DNA from 3 places in the Actinomadura rubrobrunea NBRC 15275 genome. Region 2 is predicted to be linked to each of the others. Evidence: riboswitches for the same ligand, from Rfam matches in the RefSeq annotation. Region 2 holds a riboswitch; each other region holds the start of a gene.

Region 1 (4,573 bases), on a different contig from region 2:
CGCTGTCGGTGACGAACCTGGGCGTCTTCCTGGCGCAGTCGGGGCGGCTCGGCGAGGCCGAGCGGTGGCTCCGGCAGGCCGCCGAGGCGGGCGAGCCGCAGGCCATGTTCAACCTCGCCGTCCTGCTCGGCGACACCGGACGCGCCGCCGAGGGCCGCGACTGGTACACGCGGGCCGCCGAGCACGGGCACGTCGACGCCATGTACAACCTGGGGAACGACCTGGCCGACGGCGACCCGCCGCAGGCCGAGACGTGGCTGCGGCGGGCGGCCGAGGCCGGCCACGTCCCCGCGATGTACAACCTGTGCGTGCTGCTGAACGGGCAGAACCGCTACCAGGAGGCCATCCCGTATCTGCTGAAGGCGTCCGACGCCGGATACCCGCCCGCGATGAACGCCGCCGCCCGTGACCTGCTCGACCAGCGGCGCTACGACGAGGCCGAGCCGCTGCTGCGGGGGGCCGCGGACGCGGGCCTCCCGGCGGCGTTCCGCAACCTCGGCCGGCTGCTGAAGGAGACCGGCCGTCTCGACGAGGCCGAGACCTGGCTGCGGCGCGCCGCGGAGGCCGAGGACGTCGAGGCGGTCACCCTGCTGGCGGAGCTGCTGACGCGGTCAGGCCGCAACGATGAGGCGACCCGCTGGTTGCAGTGGCTCGTCCAGCACGGCTACGCCCACCCGGCTTGAGCGAGGCGCCGGTCCTGCTCTCGTCCGGGCGGGCGGGAGTTGATGAGCGGTGCCGGGCCGCCCGGGGGGAGGTGTCCGGGCGGCCCGGGGCGGTCATCGGCCGCGTTGGAGGCGGCGGGTGGGCAGTTGGCGCACGTTGCGGCGGTGGTGGTGGGCGAATGCGGCGGCCCTGGGGTCGCGGCTGGTGCGCTTCTTGCCCTTTTTCGCGGCCTTGGAGAAGGGGTCGTTGGAGTTGATGTTCAGGTGGATGGCACGCATGTAGGAGTCACCTCCGGGCAGGCTCGTTGAATGCGGCCGCGAAAAGGGCGTATTCGTCTCCGACAACGCCGCAACGGCCGTGAAGACGGCCGGACTGGCCGCGTCTTCGCAGGTTGATGTGGGTGTGCTCGCGCGAGCGGGTGGTCGTGCAGTGGCGGGCTTGTATGGGTGATTCAGGCGCGGGACCGCTCTAGCGAGAGCTCATAGTGATGAATTCAGGGCTGCCGGGCCGCCCGGGGGGAGGTGTCCGGGCGGCCCGGAGTGGTCATCGGCCGCGTTGGAGGCGGCGGGTGGGCAGTTGGCGCACGTTGCGGCGGTGGTGGTGGGCGAATGCGGCGGCCCTGGGGTCGCGGCTGGTGCGCTTCTTGCCCTTTTTCGCGGCCTTGGAGAAGGGGTCGTTGGAGTTGATGTTCAGGTGGATGGCACGCATGTAGGAGTCACCTCCGGGCAGGCTCGTTGAATGCGGCCGCGAAAAGGGCGTATTCGTCTCCGACAACGCCGCAACGGCCGTGAGAGATGGCTGGATGGAGAAGGACCGGAAGACGTCGCCGCTGGTCAACGTGGTGCAGCGGGATCCGGTCAGGTGAGAGGAGGGGAGCGGGCGGCGTGCGTGCCGCGGTTGGCTCAACCCGGAAGATTCACAGCTCCATGCCGAGCATTCAACCTGCCGACGGCATTCGCTGTCAAGACCGTTTTTGCGGCACTCCTCATTTTCAGGCGCGGCCGCGGAAGGCAATGGCGCGACGCGCAGGGCAGGCGCCGCGGACGGCGGGCCGCTTTGCGCTGGTCACACGCGCAGAGCACGCGCGCGCTCAGGACGAGCGGTGCCGTCGGCGGTTTCGGCGGCGTGCGGAAGCGGCGCGGCCTGCCGCCGGCCGCGCCGGTCGAACGGTCGAGGGCCGTTCGCGTGATCAATCGGCCGAGGCGGCGCGGTGGGCCTCGAAGTCCTTGAGCACCTGCTTGCGGACGCGGGTCGGCAGGCGGTCGATGTAGAGCTTGCCGTCCAGGTGGTCCGTCTCGTGCTGGAGGCAGCGGGCGAGCAGGCCGGTGCCTTCGACGGTGATCGGGGCGCCGGTGACGTCGAACCCGTGGCAGGTGGCGCGGTCGGGACGGGCCAGAGGGGCGTGGGCGCCGGGCACGGACAGGCAGCCCTCCTCGCTGTCGTCCAGCCGCCGGTCGGGAAGGTCCGGGAGGACGAGTGTGGGGTTGACCACGACGCCCTTCTGCGACTCGTTGTTCTCGTCCGGGCAGTCGTAGACGAACACGCGCAGGTCCACGCCGATCTGGTTGGCGGCGAGGCCGACCCCTTCGGCCGCGTACATGCTGGCGAACATGTCCTCCACCAGGCGCGCCAGGTCGTCGTCGAACTGCTCGACGGGGCGGCACGGGCGGTGCAGCACGGGTTCGCCCACCAGCGTGATCGGTCTCGCCTGTCCGGTCATCCACGTCCTCCCTCGGTCCGCCTTGCATCGTAGGCGCACCGGGTATGCTCGCCGCTGCGGAAGGTTCATCCGCCGGCCAGCGGCGCGGCGGATGTCGTAAGAGGGAACCCGGTGAGAATCCGGGACTGCCCCGCAGCGGTGTACGGGAACGACCGCCGTCATACGCACTGGGCCGCAGGCGGCCTGGGAAGCGACGGCCAGTAGGACGCAAGCGCCCGTGAGTCCGAAGACCTGCCTCCGCCCGCGCGCCGATCGGCGCGCGGTGTCCACGGCCTCGCGGGAAGGCTCGGGACGCGGGCGTCGATGACACGCCCCCGCCTTGCTCTCTCGTGCGGCCGTGCCATGGCCGGACGAGGGAGAAACGCCATGACATCGACCGTGCTCGGATACCCGCGCATCGGGGCCCAGCGGGAGTTGAAGCGCGCCACCGAGGCGTACTGGGCGGGCCGGATCAGCGAAACCGAACTGCTGCGCACGGCCGGAACGCTGCGACGCGAGGTATGGGACACCCTGCGCGACGCCGGGGTCGACCTGGTGCCGTCCAACACCTTCTCGCTGTACGACCAGGTCCTTGACACCACCGTGATGGTGGACGCCGTCCCCGCCCGGTTCCGGGGGCTGCGAGGGCTGGACGCCTACTTCGCCATGGCGCGCGGCGCCGAAGGGGTGCCGCCGCTGGAGATGACCAAGTGGTTCGACACCAACTACCACTACCTGGTCCCCGAGATCGGGCCGCGCACGCGGTTTCGGCTGGCCGACGGCGCGCGGGCCAAGCCGATCCTCGAATACCTCGAAGCGCGCGAGCTGGGCATCGAGACGCGTCCCGTCCTGGTGGGGCCGCTGACCTACCTGCTGCTGGCCAAGCCGGAGCCGGGGACGGCCACGGATCCGCTGGACCTCCTCGACCCGCTGGTCGAGGTGTACGCGGAGCTGCTGGAGCGGCTCGCGGGGGCGGGCGCGCAGTGGGTGCAGCTGGACGAGCCCGCGCTGGCCGCCGACCGCAGCGAGCGGGAACTGACCGCGCTGGGCCGGGCCTATCACCGGCTCGGCGGGCTGCCGTCCCGGCCGAAGATCCTCGTCGCCACGTACTTCGGGGAGATCGGGCGGGCGCTGCCGGTGCTGGCCGCCACGCGCGTGGAGGCCATCGGCCTGGACTTCGTCGCCGGGCCGGGCAACCTGCAGGCGGTCGCGTCGATCGGAGGGCTGCCGCGCCGCACCGTGGTCGCCGGAGTCGTGGACGGACGCAACGTCTGGCGCACCGACCTGTCGGCGGCGCTGTCCACCTGCGCGGCCCTGCTGGGCCTGGCGGGCGAGGTGGTGGCGAGCACCTCGTGCAGCCTGATGCACGTCCCGCTGGACCTGGACGCCGAGACCGGCCTCGACGACGGCCTGCGGCGGCGGCTGGCGTTCGCGCGGCAGAAGGCGGACGAGGTCGTCGCGATCGGCCGGGCGCTGACGCGCGGATCCGAGGCGATCGCCGCCCGGGCGGCCGAAGACGGGCCGGCCGCGGCGCCGCGCGCCGACTACCGCGTCCGGGCCAGGCTGGACGCGCTCGGGGACGGCACCGTCCGCCCCGACCGGGCGGTGCGGTTCGCCGCGCAGCGGCGGTCGCTGAACCTGCCGCCGCTGGCGACCACGACCATCGGCTCGTTCCCCCAGACCGAGCGGGTCCGCCGGGCGCGCGCCGACCACCGGGCGGGCCGGATCGACGACGCCGCGTACGAGCAGATCATGCGCGCGGAGATCGACAAGGTGATCGACCTCCAGGAGCGGATCGGGCTCGACGTGCTCGTCCACGGCGAACCCGAGCGCAACGACATGGTGCAGTACTTCGCCGAGCGGCTCGACGGGTTCGCCGCCACCCGCAACGGCTGGGTGCAGTCGTACGGCACCCGGTACGTGCGGCCGCCGATCCTGCACGGGGACGTGACCCGTCCGGGCCCCATGACGGTGCGGTGGACGACGTACGCCCAGTCCCGCACCCGCAAGCCCGTCAAGGGCATGCTCACCGGGCCGGTGACCATGCTCGCCTGGTCGTTCGTCCGGGAGGACCAGCCGCTCGCCGCGACGGCCCGGCAGGTGGCGCTGGCGCTGCGCGACGAGATCCGCGACCTGGAGGCCGCCGGGATCGGGGTGATCCAGGTGGACGAGCCCGCGCTGCGCGAACTGCTCCCCCTGCGCCGCGCGGAC
Region 2 (4,573 bases):
CACGAGGCACCCTCCGGAGATCGACGGCGCACATACTAGAACACGTTCTAGTCGGCGGGAAGGGCGGCGGCGTCCGCCGGCGCGGTCAGCGGCTCGGGGCAGGGCAGGCCGCCGACCGCGCCGAGGGGATCATACGGAGCGTGCGGTGCGGACCAGGGCCCGCCAGCCGTCCGCCGAAAGGATCAGCGCCGGACCGGACGGGTCCTTGGAGTCGCGGACCGCGCGCAGACCGTGCGGAAGCGCCGCCACTTCGACGCACTGGTCACCGCTTCCGCTGTATGTGGACTTGCGCCAAAGAGCGCGGGTGAGTTCGCGATGCAGGTTCTTCACGGGCTGCTCCCTGCTGCCTCGATGATGAGGTGCGCGGAATCCTCGGGGGACAACGCCGCCTCGACGATGCGGTCGAAGCGACGCCTGTGTACGCCTGTTTCCTCTGCGCTTTCGACGTAAACGTCACCCATGGTGCCTTCGACGTAGGCGATATCGGGGTCGGCGGCGTCCGGGAAGGAAAGGATCGTGAAGCGTCCGTCCAGTCCCGCGTGCTCGCCCGCCCCGTACGGCAGCACCTGCACCGTCACCTTCGGGCGCTCGGCCATCGTGACCAGCTTCCTGAGCTGGGCGTTCATCACCGAAGGTCCGCCGATGGGGCGGTGCAGCACCGCCTCGTCCAGCACCACGTGCAGCAGGGGCGCGTCCTTGCGGTCGAGCAGCGCCTGCCGCGCCTTGCGCGCGGCGACGCGGCGTTCGATCTCCACCGGGCCCGGCAGCATCCGCCCGGCGGTGATCACCGCGCGGGCGTAGTCCTCGGTCTGCAGCAGCCCGTGCACCAGCTGGGGGTCCCAGGTGTGGATGGCGGACGCCTCGTCCTCCAACGCCACGTAGCTGCCCGTGAAGACGTCGGCGTAGGCGGTCCACCAGCCGCGCTGGCCCGCCTCGCGGGCCAGCGTCATCAGGGCGTCCCGTTCCGGACTGGGCACCCCGTACAGCTCCAGCATCCGCGCGACGTCGCCGACCTTGGGCCTGGTCTGCGCCGTCTCCACGCGCGACAGCGTCGCGCGCGACCAGTTCAGCTGGTCCGCCACGTCCTGCAACGTGAGGCCCAGATTCTCGCGCAGGCGGCGAAGCTCCCGGGCCAGTCGACGACCTCGTACGGTCGGCCGGTACGTCATGACGGCAGAGTCTGGCGTTTCGGTCCGTACCTCTCAACGCGATTGGCGAACCCGGTAAGAGCAATCTCGCGAACGGTGTTGCGCGGATGAGATTCTCACGCGACGCTGCATGGAAGCGTAACCGCCAGGAGACCCACAGTAACGGGACGAGATGGCCGCGTAGTCCGCCGAGACTGTTCGACCGCGGGGAGGGGCCCGTGCACACCTCGTCAGAACTCATCCATGACGCCGCTCCGCCGGGCGCGGCGCCCGTCGGTGGACCGGACGTCCGATCGGGCTGGGCCTGGACCTTGCCGCGCGGGCCGGAGTGCGCCCGCCGGGCCAGGACGCTGCTGGCCGACGCGCTGGCCGCGCTGGCCGTGCCGCCGGACGCGATCGCCGACGCCCGGGTCATGGTGAGCGAGCTGGCCACCAACGCCTACCAGCACGCCGCCGACCACGGACCGCACGAGCTGTGGCTGAGCGCCGACGAGGGCGGCGCCCGGCCGCCCGCCGAGGTGCGCTGCGCCGTGTTCGACGCCTTCGGCGACGCCACCCTGCCCGGCTACTCGTGGACGTCCGGCGACTGCGGCCGGGGCCTGAGCATCGTCGCCGAGCTGTCGCGCGGCCGCTGGGGCCTGCTGCGCACGTTCTCGCGTCTGGACACGCCCGTGCCGGGCAAGGCCGTGTGGTTCGCCGTGGCCGGCGCGTCCTGACCGCACCGGGCCCCGCGCGACGGCCCCGCGGGCCCGCCCGCATCGCACCCGGGTGGGCGCCACTTGGGCGGATGCGGGCGGTATGCCATGCTTTGCAGTCGACGGATGCGGAGGAACCCGGTGCGAATCCGGGGCTGTGCCCGCAACTGTGACCGGGGAGTTCGCCCCCACGGAAGGCCACGGCGACGACGCTGGAAGGCCGGGGGAGCGGCGCCGTCCCTCACCGGGACGGTGCCGGAACGGTGATCCGGGAGCCAGGAGACTCCGGCCGTCGCAGCTGACCGCCACGGGCGTGGACACCCGAGGGGAAGGATTGATGAGGCATGCCCCGTCTGATGGGCCGATGAGCCGTCCGGCGACCGACCGGCGGACCGCCCCGCACCGCTACCCGTTCTCCGCCGTCGTCGGGATGGCCGACCTCAAGCTCGCGCTGCTGATCAACGCGGTGTCGCCGGGCGTGGGCGGCGTGCTGGTGCGGGGAGAGAAGGGCACCGCCAAGTCGACGATCGTGCGCGCGCTGGCCGGGCTGCTGCCGCCGGTGCGGGTGGTCGCCGGCTGCCGGTTCTCCTGCGACCCGGACGCCCCCGACCCCGGCTGCCCCGACGGACCCCACGACGGGCACGGGGCGGAGCGGCGGCCCGCGCGGCTGGTGGAGCTGCCCGTCGGCGCGTCCGAGGACCGGCTCACCGGCTCCCTCGACATCGAACGGGCGCTCGCCGAGGGCGTGAAGGCGTTCGAGCCGGGCCTGCTCGCCGCCGCGCACCGCGGGGTGCTGTACGTCGACGAGGTCAACCTGCTCCACGACCACCTGGTCGACCTGCTGCTCGACGCCGCCGCGATGGGCGAGTCGCACGTCGAGCGCGAGGGCGTGTCGGTGCGGCACGCGGCGCGGTTCCTGCTGGTCGGCACCATGAACCCGGAGGAGGGCGAGCTGCGTCCGCAGCTGCTGGACCGGTTCGGCCTCACCGTCGAGGTCGCCGCCACCCGCGACCCGGACGAGCGCGCCGAGGTTGTGCGGCGCAGGCTGCGCTTCGAGGAGTCCCCGGCCGCGTTCGCCGCCGAGTGGGCGGAGCGGGAGGCAGAGCTGGCCGCCCGGATCGCCGCCGCGCGCGACCGGCTGCCGGAGGTGCGGCTGACCGACGCGGCCCTGCGGCAGATCACCGCCGTCTGCGCCGCCTTCGAGGTGGACGGGCTGCGCGCCGACCTGGTGACCGCCCGCGCCGCGATCGCGCTGGCCGCCTGGCACGGCCGCACCGAGGTCACCGCCGACGACGTGCGCACGGCGGCGCGGCTGGCGCTGCCGCACCGGCGCCGCCGCGACCCGTTCGACGCCCCCGGCCTGGACGAGAGCAAGCTCGACGAGGTGCTCGCCGAGCACGCCGACCCGTCCCCCGAGCCCCCCGACGACGACCCGCCTCCTTCCGGCGGCCCCGGCGGCGGACGGCCCGACGCGTCGGCCGACGCGTCCGGCGACGCGCGGCCGTCCGGTTCGCCGGCGGGCTCGGAGCGCGACGGCGGCCGGTCGGGCCGGGCGGGAGCCGATCGCGAGAACGAACCCGCGCCCGCCGACGCCGCCTACAAGCCGCGCCTGTTCACCGTCCCCGGCACCGGTACGGGCGCGCCCGGCCGCCGTTCCAAGGCGCGCAGCCCGCACGGCCGTGTCTCCGGCGCCCGGCCCGGGACGCGCGACCTGCACCTGGCGGCCACGCTGCGCGCCGCCGCCCCCCACCAGCGCGCCCGCGGCCGCACCGGCCCCGGCCTGGTCGTCGCGTCCGAGGACCTGCGCGAAGCGGTGCGGGAGGGGCGCGAGGGCAACCTCGTGCTGTTCGTCGTCGACGCCAGCGGCTCGATGGCCGCGCGGCGGCGGATGCGCGCCGTCAAGGGCGCCGTGCTGAGCCTGCTGCTCGACGCCTACCAGCGCCGCGACAAGGTCGGCCTGATCACCTTCCGGGGCCGGGACGCCGCGCTGGTGCTGCCGCCGACCTCGTCGGTCGAGGCGGGGGCGCGCCGCCTGGAGCGGCTGCCCACCGGCGGGCGCACGCCGCTCGCCGCCGGGCTGCTGCGCGCCGCCGAGGTGCTGCGCGTCGAGCGGCTGCGCGACCCGTCCCGGCGCCCGCTGCTGGTCGTGGTGACCGACGGCCGCGCCACCCACGGCCCCGACCCGGCCGCCGCGGCGGCGCTCCTGGCGGACGTGGCGTCGGTGGTGGTCGACTGCGAGTCGGGACCGGTGCGGCTGGGCCTGGCGGCCGAGCTGGGCGGGCGGCTGGGCGCCGAGGTCGTCCGGCTGGAGGATCTCGCCGCGGGCTCCCTCGCCGGAGTCGTCCGGGACGCCAGGGCCTCCTGGCGGGAGCGCGCGCTGAGGAGGGGGGCCTAGGCATGCCGAAGGGACGACCCGAGTACGTGCCCGACGACGGGCTGACCACGCGCGAGCGCCGCCACCGCCCGCTGGTGATCGTGCACACCGGCCCGGGCAAGGGGAAGTCCACGGCCGCGTTCGGGCTGGCGCTGCGGGCCTGGAACCAGGGCTGGCCGATCGGGGTGTTCCAGTTCGTCAAGTCCGCCAAGTGGCGCATCGGCGAGGAGCGGGCGCTGCGGCTGCTCGGCGAGAGCGGCGAGGGCGGCACGGTGGCCTGGCACAAGATGGGCGAGGGCTGGTCGTGGATCCGGCGGCGCGGCACCGAGGCCGACCATGCGGCCGACGCGCGCGAG
Region 3 (4,573 bases), on a different contig from region 2:
GGCCAGGATCGCCTCGCGCTCGGCGGCGCTGCGCGGCCGCTCGGAGAGCCTGATGTCGAAGTCCAGCGTGCTGCTCATCGTGGGTCCTCTCCCGGATCGCCCGACCGGCCCCGTTGCCGTTCGGGCATTCCTATCCTCATTGTCGTACTTCGTCCAGCCCTGCTCCCTGATCACGGCGCACACGAAGAACCGGGCGCGCCGTGACGGCGCGCCCGGTTCGGGTGGCTTGGGTCGCGAGTGCTGCTACAACGATTCGCGGTCCGGCCGGGGCGCGCCCTAGCCGGATACTCGCTCGGCGATCGCGTCGCCGATCTCGGCGGTGCCCCGGGCGGGGCGGCCGCGCCGGGCGGCCAGGTCGTCGGCGACGGCGCGCTCGACCCGGCGGGCGGCCTCGGGCGCGCCGATGTGGTCCAGCAGCATCGCCACCGACAGGATGGTGGCGGTGGGGTCGGCCTTGCCCTGCCCGGCGATGTCGGGGGCGCTGCCGTGCACCGGCTCGAACATCGACGGCGCGGTGCGGTCGGGGTTGACGTTGCCGGAGGCGGCCAGGCCGATGCCGCCGGCGATGGCGGCGCCGAGGTCGGTGATGATGTCGCCGAACAGGTTGTCGGTGACGATCACGTCGAACCGCTGCGGCATGGTCACGAAGAACATCGTGGCCGCGTCCACGTGCACGTAGTCGGTGGTGACCTGCGGGTACTCCTCGCCGACCCGCTTGACGGTGCGCTGGTACAGGTCGCCGGCGAAGGTGAGCACGTTGTCCTTGTGGACGAGGGTCAGCTTGCGCCGGGGCCGGGACGCCGCCACCTCGAAGGCGTAGCGCACGACGCGCTCGACGCCGTAGGCGGTGTTGACGCTCTCCTGGGTGGCGATCTCCTGCGGGGTGCCCTTGCGCAGCACGCCGCCGACGCCCGCGTACGGGCCCTCGGTGCCCTCCCGGACGACGACCATGTCGACGTCCTCGGGCTTGACCCCCGACAGCGGCGTGTCCATGCCGGGGAACAGCTTGACCGGCCGCAGGTTGACGTAGTGGTCCAGCTCGAACCGGGCCCGCAGCAGCAGCCCGCGCTCCAGCACCCCGCTCGGCACGCTCGGGTCGCCGACCGCGCCCAGCAGGATCGCGTCCTGGCCGCGCAGCTCCTCCAGCACCGCGTCCGGCAGCGTCTCGCCGGTCCGGTGCCAGCGGGCCGCGCCCAGGTCGTAGGTGGTCCGCTCGAACTTCAGGTCGTGGGCCGGCGCGACGGCGTCCAGAACCTTCAGGCCCTCGGCGACGACCTCGGGGCCGATCCCGTCACCAGGGATGACGGCCAGGCGGATGCTGCGGGAAGCCATGCGCGCACTCTACTGCAAACGTCTCAGTGCGTGAGCATCAGTCTCACTTTCCGGAACGCATGTCTCGCCCGAGCCCCGCCCCGCCGCCTTCCCGACCGAAGGATGAAGGTCGGCCGCCCCCGCCTTCTACAGTCGTGCCTGTGACCACGGACCCGGCAGACGGCTTCGCCCGACCGTACGCGGCCGCCGGTGTGCTGTTCTTCGACGAGCAGGACCGCGTTCTGCTGGTCGTTCCGACCTACAAGTCCTACCAGGACATTCCCGGCGGCTACATCGAGCGCGGCGAGACGCCGAAGGAGGCGGCCGCCCGCGAGGTGCGGGAGGAGCTCGGCATCACACCGCCGATCGGGCGCCTGCTCGTCGCCGACTGGGCACCGAGCCGGGCCGAAGGCGACAAGGTGCTGTTCATCTTCGACGGCGGTCTTCTCACGGCCGAGCACCGCGACAAGATCGAGCTCGCCCCGGACGAGCTCAGCGGCTACGGCTTCCACGACGTCGCACGGGTCCACGACCTGACGATCCCCCGCCTCGCACGCCGCATCGTTCACGCCTGCGCCGCCCGGCGAGACGGCGGCACCAGATACCTGGAGCACGGCGAAGCCGTCTCCTGAGGTCGGACGGGGGCGACAAAACCCGAACTTGACGCTGGACCACCCCAAAGGGGACGCTCTCCTCGACAAGTTCACATCGAGGCGACGGTGAGCAGGAACCTGGTGCGAGTCCAGGACGGTCCCGCCACTGTGACCAGGGAGCCCCCCGCCACGCGACGACCACGGCCGGACATCCGGCGGGAAGGTCGGCGGGAGGCGTCGATCTGGGAGTCAGGACACTGACCCGTCGTCCTCCCGTACCGGGGCGAGTGCACCCCGTGAGGAGATTCAGAGATGGCTCAGACCGCCGTTCCGTCGACGTCGGCCGCCGGCGAGCGCCCCGCGCCCGTCGGCATCCCCCTCCGCGAGATCCTGCCCTGGGCGGTGTTCGCCGCCGTGCTGGGCGCGGTGCTGATCTACTTCGTCGGCGCCGAGCAGGGCGCCACCTCCCTCATCGGCGGCACCTGGGTGCACGAGTTCACCCATGACGGCCGCCACCTGCTCGGCTTCCCCTGCCACTGACCGACGGGCCGATCCGCCGATGATGAGATCACTGCTGGTCCGCGGCATGCTCGCCGGGCTGGCGGCGGCGGCGCTCGCGCTCGTCGTCGCCTGGCTGTACGGGGAGCCGCAGGTGAACCGCGCCATCGCGTTCGAGGAGGCCCAGGCGGCCGCCGCCGCCCACGCGGGGCACGAGGAGGAGGTCGTCAGCCGCACCGTGCAGAAGACCGCCGGGCTGGTCACCGCGCTCGGCGTGTACGGCGTCGCGCTCGGCGGGCTGTTCGCGATCGCGTTCGCGTTCGCCTACGGCCGCGTCGGCGCGCTCGGCGCCCGCGCCACCGCCGCGCTGGTGGCGCTCGGCGGCTTCGTCGCCGTCGAGGTCGTGCCCTTCCTGAAGTACCCGCCGACGCCTCCCGCCGTCGGCGCCCCCGAGACGATCGGCGGCCGCACCGCGCTGTACTTCGGCATGGTGGCGCTGGGCGTGCTGTCCGTCGTCGCCGCCGTGATCGTGTTCCGCCGCCTGCTGCCCCGGCTGGGGGCGTGGAACGCGGCGATCGCGACGGCCGCCGGGTTCGCGGTCGTGCTGGCGGTGGCGTTCCGGCTGACCCCGACCCCGGACGCGATCCCGGACGGGTTCCCGGCCACGGTGCTGTGGGACTTCCGGATCGCGTCGCTGGGCGTCCAGGTCGTCCTGTGGGCGACGCTGGGCGCGGTGTTCGGCGTGCTGAGCGAGCGCGCCGTCCGGAGGCGGTCGGCGGCGACCGCCGCCGCGGCCTGACGTCGGCGTCCTCCTGCGCCGCCGCGACGGTCACGGGCGGCGCAGGAGGGCGCAGTCGCCGCACATCTCGCCGCCGGGCGGCACCCGGTAGTACAGGCAGCAGCTCCGGCGGACGAACCCGTCCGGCGTGAACGCGCCGGTGCCCGCCAGGGGTTCGCGCTCGAACAGGCGCCGCACGAGCGTCCCGACCGGCGCGGCCAGCTCGGGCCGCAGGGAGCCCGCGCGCAGCGTCCCGGCCAGGGCCGCGGCGGCGTTGCCCCACAGGAGGCCGTCGGCGAGCCTGACGATCCGCAGCAGCCCCGCCCGCAGCGGCCGCAGCTGCTCCTCGACCACCGTCCGGTGCACCGGCTCCGCCGCGGCGGCGGGGTCGCCGTGGACGGGCCAGCCGTCCGGGTCGGCCAGCCACAGCGCGATCGGCGCGCCCGGCGCCCAGCGCCAGTGCAGCCCGGACAGGTCGGGGACGACGCCGTGCGCCGTCGCCGCCACCACGGGCGACCACAGCCGCGACGCGAGCCCTTGGAACAGGATGGAGGCCGCCACCCGGCGTTCCCGGGTGCCCAGCCGCCGCGCGTAGGCGTCGATCAGCTCCTCGATCCGCGCGGGGTCGGGTTCCGGCAGCGGGCGCCAGGCGGGGTCCGCCTCCTCGGCGGGATCGGTGACGATCTCGAAGTACGGCCCCAGCCGGGCCGCCTCGTCCAGCGCCCGCCGGACGGCGTCCGCCCCGGCCCGCTCACCCGTGCCCACACGAGCGATCATGCCATCGGCGTGCCCGCGCGGGCGTGGGGTCAGCCGCCGGACCGGCCGCCGTTGTCGCGGCGGTCCAGGGCGATCTGCAGCGCGCGGGCCGCCTCCTCGGCGGCGTCCTCGGCGGGGGCGGAAGTGGTGACGTCGACGTTCATGGGTCGCTGTCCCTCGTGGTGTCGGTCGTGTCAGGAGGTCGTGTCAGAGATCGACGGACTTACGGCCGGCAGCACCCTGCTCCGCGGCGGGTCGCCGGCCTGCCGAATCAGGCCCCGCCGCGGCGGCGAAGGATGCGTACCACGAAGCGCATGACCGTCTACCACGGTACCGGCCCGTCTCCCCGGTTGTCCCGATTCGTGGCCAGACTTCTCACATGATGAGACGCGGTGCGGGGAGACGGGCGAGCCGCATGCCGTCTGACCTGGGCTTGCAGGGTCTCGGCCGGCGAGATTCCGGACCGCGGGAACGGCGAAGGCGGGCCGAGGGGCGTCGCGCCGCCCGGCCCGCCTTCGAAGGGTCCGTCAGCCGTCCCGCGTCAGCCGTCGAGGTCGACGCGGCGGCCCATCTCGGCGCCGATCTCGTCGCGGATCACGTCGACCAGCTGGGCGGGGATGGCCGAGTCGACGGTCAG

Evidence for each region. A riboswitch is a leader RNA that binds a small molecule or an ion and turns the genes downstream of it on or off. The one in region 2 is predicted to bind cobalamin.
Region 1: linked by a shared signal. The riboswitch ahead of metE (5-methyltetrahydropteroyltriglutamate--homocysteine S-methyltransferase) and the one ahead of AR3_RS06385 (putative cobaltochelatase) in region 2 are both predicted to bind cobalamin.
Region 3: linked by a shared signal. The riboswitch ahead of AR3_RS20510 (CbtB domain-containing protein) and the one ahead of AR3_RS06385 (putative cobaltochelatase) in region 2 are both predicted to bind cobalamin.

The regions. Positions count from the first base shown of each region.
Region 1 is NZ_BCQU01000012.1:27,340-31,912, forward strand. It holds gene AR3_RS05580 (tetratricopeptide repeat protein) at 1-683, shown strand, start outside; gene AR3_RS30305 (hypothetical protein) at 777-941, opposite strand; gene AR3_RS30310 (hypothetical protein) at 1,207-1,371, opposite strand; gene def (peptide deformylase) at 1,853-2,383, opposite strand; cobalamin riboswitch at 2,427-2,636, shown strand; gene metE (5-methyltetrahydropteroyltriglutamate--homocysteine S-methyltransferase) at 2,750-4,573, shown strand, end outside.
Region 2 is NZ_BCQU01000014.1:29,527-34,099, forward strand. It holds gene AR3_RS06365 (LLM class F420-dependent oxidoreductase) at 1-3, opposite strand, end outside; gene AR3_RS06370 (DUF397 domain-containing protein) at 130-330, opposite strand; gene AR3_RS06375 (helix-turn-helix domain-containing protein) at 327-1,169, opposite strand; gene AR3_RS06380 (ATP-binding protein) at 1,367-1,864, shown strand; cobalamin riboswitch at 1,976-2,128, shown strand; gene AR3_RS06385 (putative cobaltochelatase) at 2,208-4,238, shown strand; gene cobO (cob(I)yrinic acid a,c-diamide adenosyltransferase) at 4,241-4,573, shown strand, end outside.
Region 3 is NZ_BCQU01000069.1:20,609-25,181, forward strand. It holds gene AR3_RS20495 (branched-chain amino acid aminotransferase) at 1-78, opposite strand, end outside; gene AR3_RS20500 (3-isopropylmalate dehydrogenase) at 277-1,332, opposite strand; gene AR3_RS20505 (NUDIX domain-containing protein) at 1,473-1,943, shown strand; cobalamin riboswitch at 1,994-2,184, shown strand; gene AR3_RS20510 (CbtB domain-containing protein) at 2,217-2,444, shown strand; gene AR3_RS20515 (CbtA family protein) at 2,464-3,201, shown strand; gene AR3_RS20520 ((2Fe-2S)-binding protein) at 3,232-3,957, opposite strand; gene serA (phosphoglycerate dehydrogenase) at 4,478-4,573, opposite strand, start outside.